Regions from separate parts of the Mammaliicoccus lentus genome, predicted to be linked through region 2. Evidence: a T-box and tRNA genes for the amino acid it is inferred to sense, from the RefSeq annotation. Region 2 holds a T-box; the other holds one or more tRNA genes.
The links. A T-box is a leader RNA that pairs with one kind of tRNA and senses whether it is charged. The one in region 2 lies ahead of ACNMOQ_RS06070 (valine--tRNA ligase), so its partner is inferred to be a tRNA-Val.

Region 1: it encodes a tRNA-Val, which carries the amino acid that the T-box ahead of ACNMOQ_RS06070 (valine--tRNA ligase) is inferred to sense. The anticodon was not compared.

What each region holds. Positions count from the first base shown of each region.
Region 1 is NZ_OX344834.1:1,007,766-1,015,008, reverse strand. Features, by position in the region: gene ACNMOQ_RS05065 (D-2-hydroxyacid dehydrogenase) at 1-101, opposite strand, end outside; gene ACNMOQ_RS05060 (PTS sugar transporter subunit IIC) at 326-1,378, opposite strand; tRNA gene ACNMOQ_RS05055 (tRNA-Leu) at 1,521-1,605, opposite strand; tRNA gene ACNMOQ_RS05050 (tRNA-Gly) at 1,649-1,723, opposite strand; tRNA gene ACNMOQ_RS05045 (tRNA-Gly) at 1,758-1,832, opposite strand; tRNA gene ACNMOQ_RS05040 (tRNA-Cys) at 1,845-1,919, opposite strand; tRNA gene ACNMOQ_RS05035 (tRNA-Gln) at 1,926-1,997, opposite strand; tRNA gene ACNMOQ_RS05030 (tRNA-His) at 2,012-2,084, opposite strand; tRNA gene ACNMOQ_RS05025 (tRNA-Trp) at 2,087-2,160, opposite strand; tRNA gene ACNMOQ_RS05020 (tRNA-Tyr) at 2,172-2,255, opposite strand; tRNA gene ACNMOQ_RS05015 (tRNA-Thr) at 2,262-2,337, opposite strand; tRNA gene ACNMOQ_RS05010 (tRNA-Phe) at 2,353-2,425, opposite strand; tRNA gene ACNMOQ_RS05005 (tRNA-Asp) at 2,445-2,520, opposite strand; tRNA gene ACNMOQ_RS05000 (tRNA-Met) at 2,533-2,606, opposite strand; tRNA gene ACNMOQ_RS04995 (tRNA-Ser) at 2,638-2,730, opposite strand; tRNA gene ACNMOQ_RS04990 (tRNA-Ile) at 2,743-2,816, opposite strand; tRNA gene ACNMOQ_RS04985 (tRNA-Met) at 2,851-2,924, opposite strand; tRNA gene ACNMOQ_RS04980 (tRNA-Ala) at 2,950-3,025, opposite strand; tRNA gene ACNMOQ_RS04975 (tRNA-Pro) at 3,050-3,123, opposite strand; tRNA gene ACNMOQ_RS04970 (tRNA-Arg) at 3,143-3,216, opposite strand; tRNA gene ACNMOQ_RS04965 (tRNA-Leu) at 3,226-3,314, opposite strand; tRNA gene ACNMOQ_RS04960 (tRNA-Gly) at 3,321-3,395, opposite strand; tRNA gene ACNMOQ_RS04955 (tRNA-Leu) at 3,425-3,506, opposite strand; tRNA gene ACNMOQ_RS04950 (tRNA-Lys) at 3,510-3,585, opposite strand; tRNA gene ACNMOQ_RS04945 (tRNA-Thr) at 3,593-3,668, opposite strand; tRNA gene ACNMOQ_RS04940 (tRNA-Val) at 3,673-3,748, opposite strand; rRNA gene rrf (5S ribosomal RNA) at 3,775-3,889, opposite strand; rRNA gene ACNMOQ_RS04930 (23S ribosomal RNA) at 3,978-6,904, opposite strand; tRNA gene ACNMOQ_RS04925 (tRNA-Ala) at 7,106-7,181, opposite strand; tRNA gene ACNMOQ_RS04920 (tRNA-Ile) at 7,203-7,243, opposite strand, start outside.
Region 2 is NZ_OX344834.1:1,219,121-1,226,363, reverse strand. Features, by position in the region: gene ACNMOQ_RS06080 (YfcC family protein) at 1-138, opposite strand, end outside; gene ACNMOQ_RS06075 (bifunctional folylpolyglutamate synthase/dihydrofolate synthase) at 241-1,500, opposite strand; gene ACNMOQ_RS06070 (valine--tRNA ligase) at 1,509-4,139, opposite strand; T-box leader at 4,179-4,393, opposite strand; gene ACNMOQ_RS06065 (AbrB family transcriptional regulator) at 4,442-5,512, opposite strand; gene hemL (glutamate-1-semialdehyde 2,1-aminomutase) at 5,603-6,889, opposite strand; gene hemB (porphobilinogen synthase) at 6,891-7,243, opposite strand, start outside.

The DNA.
Region 1 (7,243 bases), 210 kb from region 2:
AAATGTTCTTCAACACATACTATTTCATGATTATTCACTTTCCCCCAGTTATAAGCAAAATTTTTCTCGTCTTCTCTTATATCAAATAATTTTATTTTCATCATTTACTTCCTTTCAATATGCAATATTGTGAATAATCATTAATTGTACAAGAAAACAAAGAAACAAACAATCTATTTTTCAATATATTCTTACTATTCAGAATATAATATGTAGTTTTAGGGCTTATTCTTTTTTACATAAATAAAAGCCAAGGACATAAATCCTTAGCTCAAAAATGGACTACGAAAACTTATTTAACAAAATGAGGTTTCTGGCCCTCTCTCTATGCTTTATTATTAAAAGCAAATATATCTTTTTGATATTTTGGTAATACTTTCAAACATAGTGTGTGTATAATGTATGCACTTATTAAAGGTATAATGAAGTATGCTAATAACAATAATAATACGTTAACTATAAACTGTCCGTCCATATATTTTATAGCATTAGCTGGTCCGACAAAACCTGTGTAGCCAAAACCTGTAGACATTGGTGTTCCTTTAATTCCAACAAAGTAAGTCAATAGTCCACAAATTAATCCATTAAACAGTAACGGTACTGCGATTATAGGATGTTTGAAATAAACTGGTATCATTAGTTTTGCTGCACCAACAATCAATACAATATTTGTGCCTCTATTATTAACTTTCCATGATCCTATTAAGAACGTCATACAAGCTGCTACAATACCCATATTACCTGCGCCAGAGCTTAAACCTTCTAATCCTACAGCAGTAGCAATAGCAACTAAGGAAATAGGTGTTACCATTAATAAAGAGTATGTAATTGCTATTAAGATACACATTAATAATGGATTTAAAGTAGAAAAATGACCAATTAAATTGCCAATACCTTTAGTTACAGTACTTACATAAGGTAAAGTTAACATGCCAATAAATCCACTCACAACAGAAACTAAAATTGGTAATATAAGCATATCTAATGAACCAAATTTTCCTTTTAATTTAATCATTAAGAAACAACTTATTACCAATACAACTATTAAATTTACTACATCCCCAATACTTGCAAATGTATATGTACCATTCTCTATTTTAACAGCACCTGATCCAATCAATCCTGCAGCTCCAATCATAACAGCATCAGTAGCTTGGAATTTAAATAGATTTGCTACAATCACTCCTATTATAAAGCTCATACCAAACTGCATTAACAGTAAAGCTTGGTTAAACATTTCTAATATAGGATGAAACTGTGCTAAGTATGTAAAAAGTACGCCAAGAATAGCATTTGGTATTAAAGCAATAACGATACCAACACCAATACCATTTAAAATATTAGAAAAAAATTCTTTTGCAGTGAAATGTTTATCCATAGTATTCCTCCAGATGTAAATATGTATTAATGATATAGGACTTTATCTTTTTAAACAATCGTATTTTCACATTTATCCTAAACTTCTTAATATTATATAAAATAAAAAAGCCATAAACCTAAGTTTATGGCTTTCAATATAGTACCGGCGGTCGGGCTCGAACCGACACGTCCGCAATGGACACGGGATTTTGAGTCCCGCGTGTCTGCCAATTCCACCACGCCGGCATAACTTTATCCTATAAAAAAATCTTCCCTATGGAAGAAATAATGGAGCGGAAGATAGGATTTGCACCTATATCTCATTCCGGGAAGGAATGTATTCTAAAAGTTGAAATACTCCCGCATTTTAATAATTAATCATTTAGGAAAAATGGAATTGGAGCGGAAGATAGGATTTGCACCTATATCTCATTCCAGGAAGGAATGTATTCTAAGAGTTGAAATACTCCCGCAATATTTATTAATGGAGGCGGCAACCGGATTTGAACCGGTGAATAGAGGTTTTGCAGACCTCGGCCTTACCACTTGGCTATGCCGCCAAACAACTGGGCTAGCTGGATTCGAACCAGCGAGTGACGGAGTCAAAGTCCGTTGCCTTACCGCTTGGCTATAGCCCATTAATAAAAATAAGGGCGGCTGATGGGAATCGAACCCACGAATGTCGGAACCACAATCCGATGCGTTAACCACTTCGCCACAACCGCCATGGCAGGGGTAGTAGGAATCGAACCCACACCAAAGGTTTTGGAGACCTCTATTCTACCGTTGAACTATACCCCTATAAATAATAATGGTGGAGGGAGGCAGATTCGAACTGCCGAACCCGAAGGAGCGGATTTACAGTCCGCCGCGTTTAGCCACTTCGCTATCCCTCCGATAGATGGTGCCGGCCAGAGGACTTGAACCCCCAACCTACTGATTACAAGTCAGTTGCTCTACCAGTTGAGCTAGGCCGGCTTAAACTTTAAAAGATGGCTCAGGACGGAATCGAACCGCCGACACAAGGATTTTCAGTCCTTTGCTCTACCGACTGAGCTACTGAGCCATACATTAAATTTTAAAAATGGCGGTCCCGACGGGAATCGAACCCGCGATCTCCTGCGTGACAGGCAGGCATGTTAACCGCTACACCACGGGACCTAAAAATAATAATTGCGGGAGGCGGATTTGAACCACCGACCTTCGGGTTATGAGCCCGACGAGCTACCGAACTGCTCCATCCCGCTTTAATAATAAATAATTAGTGTACAAATATAATGGCGGAGGAAGAGGGATTCGAACCCCCGCGAGCCGTTAAGCCCCTGTCGGTTTTCAAGACCGATCCCTTCAGCCGAACTTGGGTATTCCTCCACTATATAAGTATGGACCTTGCAGGACTCGAACCTGCGACCCAACGGTTATGAGCCGTTTGCTCTGACCAACTGAGCTAAAGGTCCAAAATCAAAATATGTATGACATATTTAATTTTAATGGCGGCAGAGGGGATCGAACCCCCGACCTCACGGGTATGAACCGTACGCTCTAGCCAGCTGAGCTACGCCGCCATAATGGTAATGTATTAATTTTAAATGGTGGAGACTAGCGGGATCGAACCGCTGACCTCCTGCGTGCAAAGCAGGCGCTCTCCCATCTGAGCTAAGCCCCCATTTAATATATAACTTTTAAAGAGTCGGGAAGACAGGATTCGAACCTGCGACCCCTTGGTCCCAAACCAAGTGCTCTACCAAGCTGAGCTACTTCCCGTAACCTTAACTGGTCATTACGCGCCCGAGAGGAGTCGAACCCCTAGCCTCTTGATCCGTAGTCAAACGCTCTATCCAATTGAGCTACGGGCGCATATTAAAATGGTGCCGAGGACCGGAATCGAACCGGTACGATAATCACTTATCGCAGGATTTTAAGTCCTGTGCGTCTGCCAGTTCCGCCACCCCGGCAAATAATGGAGCAGAAGACGGGATTCGAACCCGCGACCCCAACCTTGGCAAGGTTGTATTCTACCGCTGAACTACTTCTGCAAAATTAAATGCTTAATTTCTTTAAATAATGCGGGTGAAGGGAGTCGAACCCCCACGCCGTAAGGCGCTAGATCCTAAGTCTAGTGCGTCTGCCAATTCCGCCACACCCGCTAATGGTGAGCCATAGAGGATTCGAACCTCTGACCCTCTGATTAAAAGTCAGATGCTCTACCAACTGAGCTAATGGCTCTAAAACATGGTGCCGGCCAGAGGACTTGAACCCCCAACCTACTGATTACAAGTCAGTTGCTCTACCAATTGAGCTAGGCCGGCTAAATGGTGGAGAATGACGGGTTCGAACCGCCGACCCTCTGCTTGTAAGGCAGATGCTCTCCCAGCTGAGCTAATTCTCCATTTAATATATGTAATTTTTATATTTGCCCGGCAACGTCCTACTCTCGCGGAACGTAAGTCCAACTACCATCGGCGCTAAAGAGCTTAACTTCTGTGTTCGGCATGGGAACAGGTGTGACCTCTTTGCTATCGTCACCAGACAAATAGTAAAAACTTATTAAGAATGTATTGCACATTCAAAACTAGATAGTAAGCAGATTTTACGGCTCAAAAACCGATTTTAAAAATTTGATTAAGTCTTCGATCGATTAGTATTCGTCAGCTACACACATTACTGCGCTTACACCCCGAACCTATTAACCTCATCATCTTTGAGGGATCTTATAACCGAAGTTGGGAAATCTCATCTTGAGGGGGGCTTCATGCTTAGATGCTTTCAGCACTTATCCCGTCCATACATAGCTACCCAGCTATGCCGTTGGCACGACAACTGGTACACCAGAGGTATGTCCATCCCGGTCCTCTCGTACTAAGGACAGCTCCTCTCAAATTTCCTACGCCCACGACGGATAGGGACCGAACTGTCTCACGACGTTCTGAACCCAGCTCGCGTACCGCTTTAATGGGCGAACAGCCCAACCCTTGGGACCGACTACAGCCCCAGGATGCGATGAGCCGACATCGAGGTGCCAAACCTCCCCGTCGATGTGAACTCTTGGGGGAGATAAGCCTGTTATCCCCGGGGTAGCTTTTATCCGTTGAGCGATGGCCCTTCCATGCGGAACCACCGGATCACTAAGTCCGTCTTTCGACCCTGCTCGACTTGTAAGTCTCGCAGTCAAGCTCCCTTGTGCCTTTACACTCTGCGAATGATTTCCAACCATTCTGAGGGAACCTTTGAGCGCCTCCGTTACTCTTTAGGAGGCGACCGCCCCAGTCAAACTGCCCGCCTGACACTGTCTCCCACCATGATCAAATGGTGCGGGTTAGAAAGTCAACACAGCCAGGGTAGTATCCCACCAGCGCCTCCACGTAAGCTAGCGCTCACGCTTCTAAGGCTCCTACCTATCCTGTACAAGCTGTGCCGAATTTCAATATCAGGCTACAGTAAAGCTCCACGGGGTCTTTCCGTCCTGTCGCGGGTAACCTGCATCTTCACAGGTACTATGATTTCACCGAGTCTCTCGTTGAGACAGTGCCCAAATCGTTACGCCTTTCGTGCGGGTCGGAACTTACCCGACAAGGAATTTCGCTACCTTAGGACCGTTATAGTTACGGCCGCCGTTTACTGGGGCTTCGATTCGTAGCTTCGCAGAAGCTAACCACTCCTCTTAACCTTCCAGCACCGGGCAGGCGTCAGCCCCTATACATCACCTTACGGTTTAGCAGAGACCTGTGTTTTTGATAAACAGTCGCTTGGGCCTATTCACTGCGGCTCTTCAAGGCTTGCACCTTAAAAAGCACCCCTTCTCCCGAAGTTACGGGGTCATTTTGCCGAGTTCCTTAACGAGAGTTCGCTCGCTCACCTTAGAATTCTCATCTTGACTACCTGTGTCGGTTTGCGGTACGGGCACCTATTTTCTAACTAGAGGCTTTTCTTGGCAGTGTGAAATCAACGACTCGTCGGATTCATGATCCAACTCCCCATCACAACTCAACCTTACGAGTGCCGGATTTGCCTAACACTCAGTCTTGTTGCTTGGACGTGCACTCCAACAGCACGCTTCGCCTATCCTACTGCGTCCCCCCATCGTTCAAACAATCATAGGTGGTACAGGAATATCTACCTGTTATCCATCGCCTACGCCTATCGGCCTCGGCTTAGGTCCCGACTAACCCAGAGCGGACGAGCCTTCCTCTGGAAACCTTAGTCAATCGGTGGATGGGATTCTCACCCATCTTTCGCTACTCACACCGGCATTCTCACTTCTAAACATTCCACATGTCCTTGCGATCATGCTTCAACACGTTTAGAACGCTCTCCTACCATTATCCTTACGGATAATCCACAGCTTCGGTAATATGTTTAGCCCCGGTACATTTTCGGCGCAGTGTCACTCGACTAGTGAGCTATTACGCACTCTTTAAATGATGGCTGCTTCTAAGCCAACATCCTAGTTGTCTGGGCAACGCCACATCCTTTTCCACTTAACATATATTTTGGGACCTTAGCTGGTGGTCTGGGCTGTTTCCCTTTCGACTATGGACCTTATCACCCATAGTCTGACTCCCAAGTTAAATTATTTGGCATTCGGAGTTTGTCTGAATTCGGTAACCCTAGAGGGGCCCCTCGTCCAAACAGTGCTCTACCTCCAATAATCATCACTTGAGGCTAGCCCTAAAGCTATTTCGGAGAGAACCAGCTATCTCCAAGTTCGATTGGAATTTCTCCGCTACCCACACCTCATCCGCTCACTTTTCAACGTAAGTCGGTTCGGTCCTCCATTCAGTGTTACCTGAACTTCAACCTGGACATGGGTAGATCACTTGGTTTCGGGTCTACGACCAGATACTCATTCGCCCTATTCAGACTCGCTTTCGCTACGGCTCCACATTTACTGCTTAACCTTGCATCAAATCGTAACTCGCCGGTTCATTCTACAAAAGGCACGCCATCACCCATTAACGGGCTCTGACTATTTGTAAGCACACGGTTTCAGGTTCTATTTCACTCCCCTTCCGGGGTGCTTTTCACCTTTCCCTCACGGTACTGGTTCACTATCGGTCACTAGAGAGTATTTAGCCTTGGGAGATGGTCCTCCCAGATTCCGACGGAATTACACGTGTTCCGCCGTACTCAGGATCCACTCAGGAGAGAAATAACTTTCGACTACAGGACCTTTACCTTCTATGGTTGGCTTTTCCAAAACCATTCGTCTAATTATTTCCTTTGTAACTCCGTATTGAGTGTCCTACAACCCCAATAGGCAAGCCTATTGGTTTGGGCTATTCCCGTTTCGCTCGCCGCTACTCAGGGAATCGAGTTTTCTTTCTCTTCCTCCGGGTACTAAGATGTTTCAGTTCTCCGGGTGTGCCTTCTCACATACTATGTATTCATATGTGGATAACATGACATAACTCATGCTGGGTTTCCCCATTCGGAAATCTCTGGATCAAAGCGTACTTACAGCTCCCCAAAGCATATCGTCGTTAGTAACGTCCTTCTTCGGCTTCTAGTGCCAAGGCATCCACCGTGCGCCCTTAATAACTTAATCATGTAAATCCTTAGTTAAGCACTATGTATCGAAGATACAACCATGTTTAACTAACCTTTACCAGTTATTAATCTGTGATGTCGTCTAAAAAGACGACGCGCGATTATTAAGCTTGTTGAATTTCGTTAAAAATTCACTCGGTTTTTTGCTTGGTAAAATCTATTTGCTTACTTATCTAGTTTTCAATGTGCAAAATAATAATGGTGGAGACTAGCGGGATCGAACCGCTGACCTCCTGCGTGCAAAGCAGGCGCTCTCCCATCTGAGCTAAGCCCCCGTAATGGGTAATTTAATTTAATGGTGGGCCTAAATGGACTCGAACCATCGACCTCACGCTTA
Region 2 (7,243 bases):
ATCATTAACAGTTTTTCTATCAAATTTTCCAGCCGGTATAATATAAGTCAAAATAACACTTATCACGATAATGAATAACAAAATAGCATAAGTATGTGGATTTTTAAATGTGATATTTCTTTTCTTTTTTAACCCCATTAAATTCTCTCCTTCTTCGTTTGATTTTCTTTTACCCTATTATTCAGAAAATAATGAAAATATAAAAAAGTATTGGATTAAAAACCCAATACTTTTTATCCATTATACAAGTAATTTACGAACTTCACTGATGAAATATAAACTACCAGTTATTATAAGCAAATCACCTTGATATGATTCAATGAACTCTCGATAATTTTTAACTTTCTCTATATGCGAATGCTCAACACTTTCATAAATTGTATCAATTGGTAATGCTTTTGGAAAATCAAATGTTGTAACGAAAAATCGATTCGCTATGTCTTCAAGACTATTTAACATTTTCCCAATAGGCTTTCCATCAATAGCAGCAAATAACACGTCAATCTTCTTATCTGAGTAATAATGCTGTAATGTTTTTACTAAAGCATCAATACTTTCTTTATTATGAGCACCGTCTAAAAAGATTAAAGGATTATCATTTACCTTTTCAATTCTTCCATACCACGTTACATTTTCAATTGCGTCAATCATCTTATTGAAATCTAACTGGATTAATCCTCTTTGATACATTTCAATCAACGTTGTAATTGCTAGCGCAGCGTTTTCATGTTGATGATTACCTATCATTTTTAGTTTGATATTTTCTAATTCATAGTTGTCATAACGATACGTGAATTCTTCGCCTTCTGACACAACATATATATCCCTATCTAATTCCAAACCTTTATTATGATGATGTTCTACAACTTCTCTAATAAAATTCAAAGCATCTTTAGGTTTGATTGAATATACAAGAGGCACACTAGGCTTGATTACACCTGCTTTTTCACGTGCAATATCCATGTAAGTCTCGCCTAATATATTAGTATGGTCTAATCCGATGCTTGTTAATACAGTCATAATAGGTTGGAATACATTTGTTGAGTCGTTTAAAGCACCTAATCCTGCTTCTACTACAACAAAGTTAACTGGTCGAATTGTACCAAAATAAACAAACATAATTAATGTAATAACCTCAAATTCAGTTGCAGGACCTAGGTCTGTTTCTGCTTCAAGTCTTTCAGTTATAGGTTTGACTATTTGAACTAATTCAACTAGTTCCTCATTTGTAATTGGTTTACCATTTAAACTTATTCTTTCATTAAAAGTAATGATATAAGGTGAAGTAAAAGTACCGACTTCATATCCATTTGCTATTAGTGCATCACGAATATAACTAACTGTCGATCCTTTACCATTTGTACCAACTACGTGAATGCCTTGTATTTTATCTTCTGGATGATCAAGCTTACTTAACATCCATTTCATTCGTTTTACACCTGGTTTTATCCCGAATTTAGTGCGTTCATGTATCCAATGTAAACTATCTAAATAATTCATAAGCCTTCCTAGCCTCTCAATTGTTCAATTCTTGCTAAAACACCGTCATATTTTTCTTGATAAGTTAATTTCTTTTCTTTTTCTTCGTTGATGATTTTTTCAGGTGCTTTTGCAACGAATTTCTCATTGCTTAATTTTTTGTTCACACGATCAAGTTCTTTTTGCCATTTGTCTAATTCTTGTTGCAATCTTTCAATTTCTTTATCCATATCAATTAAACCTTCAAGCGGTAATATTACTGTAGCACCATACACTACTTCAGTCATCGCTTTTTCAGGAACTTCAATTTTAGTATCAATTATTAACTCACTAGGATTACAGAAACGTTCTAAATAATCCTTATTGTTTATTAATTGTTCTTGTACTTTTTCATCTTTAGCTTCAATATGAATTGGCACTTCTTTAGACATAGGCGTATTAACTTCTCTACGTGCTTGACGAACTGATTTTATAATTTCAACTAATAATTGCATTGAAACTTTACTATTTTCATTAGACAATTCTGGTCTTACTTCTGGCCATGAAGCTTGGATAATCGTTTCGCCCTCATGTGGTAGAGCTTGCCAAATATGTTCAGTAACGAAAGGCATAAATGGATGTAACATACGCATAGTTTGATCAAGTGTATATGATAAAACAGAACGCGTCATTTGTTTTTTAGACTCGTCGTCACTATTCATAGGAATTTTACTCATTTCAATATACCAATCACAGAATTCATCCCAAATAAAGTTATATAATACGCGTCCAACTTCGCCAAACTCATACTTATCACTTAACTCTGTAACATGAGCGATTGTTTCATTTAAACGTGTTAATATCCATTCATCAGCAACTGATTTTTCTCCTGATAAATCAATATCCTCAACTTTAAATGATTCACCTATATTCATTAAGCTAAAGCGAGAAGCGTTCCAAATTTTATTAATAAAGTTCCATACTGATTCAACTTTTTCAGTTGAATAACGTAAATCATGTCCTGGTGAAGAACCTGTAGCTAAGAAGTATCTCAAACTATCTGCACCGTACTCATCAATCACATCCATTGGGTCTACACCATTTCCTAGTGATTTACTCATCTTACGTCCATCTTCAGCTCTAACTAATCCGTGAAGTAAAACATCATTAAATGGTCTTTGATCAGTAAATTCTAAACCTTGGAAAATCATACGACTAACCCAGAAGAAAATAATATCATAACCAGTAACTAATGTATTAGTTGGGTAGTAACGTTTGAAGTCTTCATCTTCTACATTTGGCCAACCTAAAGTTGAGAATGGCCATAAAGCAGAACTAAACCAAGTATCTAATACATCTTCGTCTTGAGTCCAATTTTCGATATCTGAAGGCGCTTCTTCGCCTACATATATTTCACCTGTTTCATTATGATACCACGCAGGAATTTGATGACCCCACCATAATTGACGTGAAATAGTCCAATCACGAATATTTTCCATCCATCTGTTAAATGTGCCTTCAAAACGGTCTGGTACAAAATTAATTCGTCCATCAGTCTCTTGATTATCTAAAGCTCGTTTAGCTAATGGTTCCATTTTTACAAACCATTGAGTTGATAAATATGGTTCTACAACTGCACCACTTCGCTCTGAATGACCAACAGAATGCTCATGCTCTTCAACTTTAATCAATTCACCAGAAGCTTTTAAATCTTCTACTAATTGCTTACGACATTCAAAACGATCTAAACCATTATATTTACCTGCTAATTCATTCATCGTGCCATCTTCGTTCATTACATTGATTTTTTCTAATTGATGACGTTCACCAATTTCAAAGTCATTTGGATCATGAGCAGGTGTAACTTTCATTGCACCACTACCAAATTCCATATCAACATAGTCATCAGCTATAATTGGTAGTTCTCTACCAATTATCGGTAAAATAACAGATTTCCCTATAGAATCTTTGTATCTATCGTCATTTGGGTTAACAACGATTGCAGTGTCACCAAGCATCGTTTCGGGACGTGTAGTTGCAATTTCAATAGAACCTTCTCCATCTTTAAATGGATAATTTATATGATAAAAATGACCAGTGATATCTTCGTGAATTACTTCGATATCTGAGATAGCTGTTTTTGTTTGTGGATCCCAGTTAATGATTCTTTCACCACGATATATAAGATCTTTTTTATACATCTCAACAAATACTTTCTTTACAGCTTGAGATAAACCTTCATCTAAAGTAAATCTTTCGCGACTATAGTCTAATCCAAGACCTAACTTTGCCCATTGAGCACGAATAAAATCTGCATACTCTTCTTTCCAAGACCAAGATTGTTCTAAAAATTTCTCTCTACCTAAATCATGTCTCGTTAAACCTTGCTCATTTAATTTAGCTTCAACTTTAGCTTGAGTAGCAATACCAGCGTGATCCATACCAGGAAGATAAAGTGTATCGTAGCCTTGCATTCTTTTCATTCTTGTTAAAATATCTTGTAATGTTGTATCCCATGCATGGCCTAAATGTAGTTTCCCAGTAACATTTGGTGGCGGAATTACAATTGTATAAGTTTCTCTATCTTTATTCTCACTTGGTTTAAAATAATCATTTTCTAACCATTGTTCATAACGACCTTCTTCAACCTTTTTAAGGTTGTACTTAGGTTCCATTTCCATATAAATCACTCCTCATTAAAATAAAAAACCCGTCCTATAAACTAGGACGGGCTCAACCGTGGTACCACCTAAATTCAATATAAAATAAATTATATTGCACTCTTACGATTATCGCTCGCTCACGCGTTAACCTACTTAGTTTCAGATAACGTTCCAAACAAGGCTACCTTCAATCACCATTAATATGCATTTTCACCAACCATGCACTCTCTATCATTAATCAATGATTTACTCTTCCTCTTTAAATATTCGATTACTTTAATAATATAAGTACCGACTATATAAGTCAATATTGATTTATATTAATTCTTATAATTTTTAGATTGTTTTGTTAAAAATACTTTTATTAATGGCGCAACGATTAGCAAAATGAAAAATATTCTAAATATATGGTAACTGGATATCATTGCAACATCACCGCCTGTTTCTAAAGCTACAACAATTATTTGTGCCATACCTCCAGGTGCAGCGCTTAAGAATAAATCATTTATATTTTCATTAATAAATAGTTGGAATAAAAAGACGAGTAAAAAAGCACCAATAATAAGCATAATATTTTGAAATGCAATCGCAAAAATTGTTTTTTTCGTAATATTATCTATTAAATCAGCGATTTGAACCCCTATTCTAATACCAAATAGTATTTGAGCTATGATAATAAATTGATAATCTAATGTGAAAACTTGGCCAGTTAATAAGTTCCAAGTTAACATGACTAAAATAGGAGATAATAAATAAGGAACTGGAAATCGGAATTTATAAAAAATGAGAAATGTTACTGCGATGCCAATTAAAATAATAAATAACTCTGGTATACTCAATACGTTAAATATAGAAGGTTCTTGTGCTACGTGACCACTTTGTTCACCATTACTACCATATATAGATGAAATAATAGGTACTAAAATAACTACGAACATAATTCTTGATGTTTGAGTTAAAGTAACTACTAATAAGTCAGCTTTTTTATTTTCTTCTGCCATAACAACCATTTGACTTAGCGCCCCAGGAATAGCACTTAACAAAGCAGTTTCAAATGTGACATTAGCAATTTTCTTAAAAACAATAGAAATTAATAATGCAATTAACAAAATGAATAGTGACATTAGTACAATTTGTAACCATTCACCTTTAATATCATTTAACACAACAGGCGTAAAGGTTGATCCCATTTGTACACCCAATATTAAAAGACCTAAATTACCTAACCATGTTGGCCAAATAATTTTTCTTTTCATGAATTTGATTACAATTAAACTCGCAAATATTGGGCCAAACATCCATGGTAAAATCATATGGATTTTATCAAGGAAAAACCCTAGTGCGATAGCAAGTACACTTACTAATAAAATATTCCATTTATTACTATTCATGAAATAACACCTCGAATAGATTATATCATTTTTACAATTAAAGACCCCGAAAAACGGATTATAATCCAATTTTCCGGGGGTATATTAAACTTATTTTACAATTCTTGATAAAGCATTATCAAAGGCTTGGATTGTTTTTTCAATATCTTCTTTCGTATGTGAAGTAGATAAGAATGTACCTTCAAATTGTGAAGGTGGTAAAAATACACCTTCTTTAGCCATTTCTCTATACATATTACTAAATAATTCTAGATCAGATTTATTAGCTTCGTCAAAATTCGTAACTGGGCCTTCGTTTAAGAAGTAACCAATCATTGATCCAGCACGATTAACAGTTATTGGTACATTGTATTTACTGAATACATTTTTCAAACCTTCTTCTAATAAATCTCCCAATTCATTGAAGTATTCATAACTTTCTTCAGTCAATTGAGTTAATGTAGCATAACCACTCGTCATAGCAAGTGGATTACCAGATAATGTGCCCGCTTGATATACTGTACCTACTGGTGCTATTTGTTCCATAATGTCTCTTCTACCACCAAAGGCGCCAACTGGTAAACCGCCACCAATCACTTTTCCAAGACAAGTTAAATCTGGTGTTACACCGAAATAGCCTTGTGCACAATTATAACCAACTCTAAATCCAGTCATTACTTCATCAAAAATTAATAAAGTATCATTTGATGTAGTTATTTCACGAAGTCCTTCTAAAAATCCGTCAACAGGTGGTACAACACCCATATTACCTGCAACTGGTTCTACTATTACAGCTGCGATATCATCACCATAATGTTCGAAAGCTACCTTAACTGATTCAATATCGTTATAAGGTACTGTAATTGTATTTTTAGCTGTACCTTCTGGAACACCTGGAGAATCTGGTAGACCTAGAGTGGCAACACCAGAACCTGCTTTAATAAGCAATGAATCACTGTGTCCATGGTAACAACCTTCAAATTTCAATATTTTATTTTTTCCTGTAAAACCTCTAGCTAAACGCAATGCTGCTAGCGTAGCTTCAGTACCTGAAGAAACCATTCTCACCATTTCTATAGAAGGTACACGATCAATAACTAATTGAGCCATTTTATTTTCAAGAATCGTTGACGCACCGAAAGAAGTCCCTTTGTCCACCGCTTCATGTAATGAATTTCTCACTTTATCATCAGCATGACCAAGGATTAATGGTCCCCAACTTAATACATAATCTATATACTCATTACCATCAATATCATAAATCTTTGAACCTTTACCATATTCCATGAATATTGGATCAGTGTCTACTGATTTAAATGCACGAACCGGACTGTTAACACCACCAGGCATTAAATTTACGGCTTCGTTGTAAGCTTGTATTGATTTTTCATAACTCATATTAGTATTCTCCTTCATCTAGATATTTACAAATGTCTTTTGCAAAGTAAGTAATAATCATATCTGCACCTGCACGCTTCATAGAAATCATTTGTTCCATAACAATTTTTTCTTCATCTATCCAACCATTTAACGCTGCTGCTTTAGTCATGCTATATTCTCCGCTTACATTATAAGCAACTACAGGTACATCAGTATTATTACGTACATCACGAATAATATCTAAATAACTTAAAGCCGGTTTAACAATCATCATGTCACAACCTTCTTTTAAGTCACTTTCTAATTCTCTAAAAGCCTCTAATCTATTACTTGGATCCATTTGATAAGTCTTACGATCTCCGAATGAAGGCG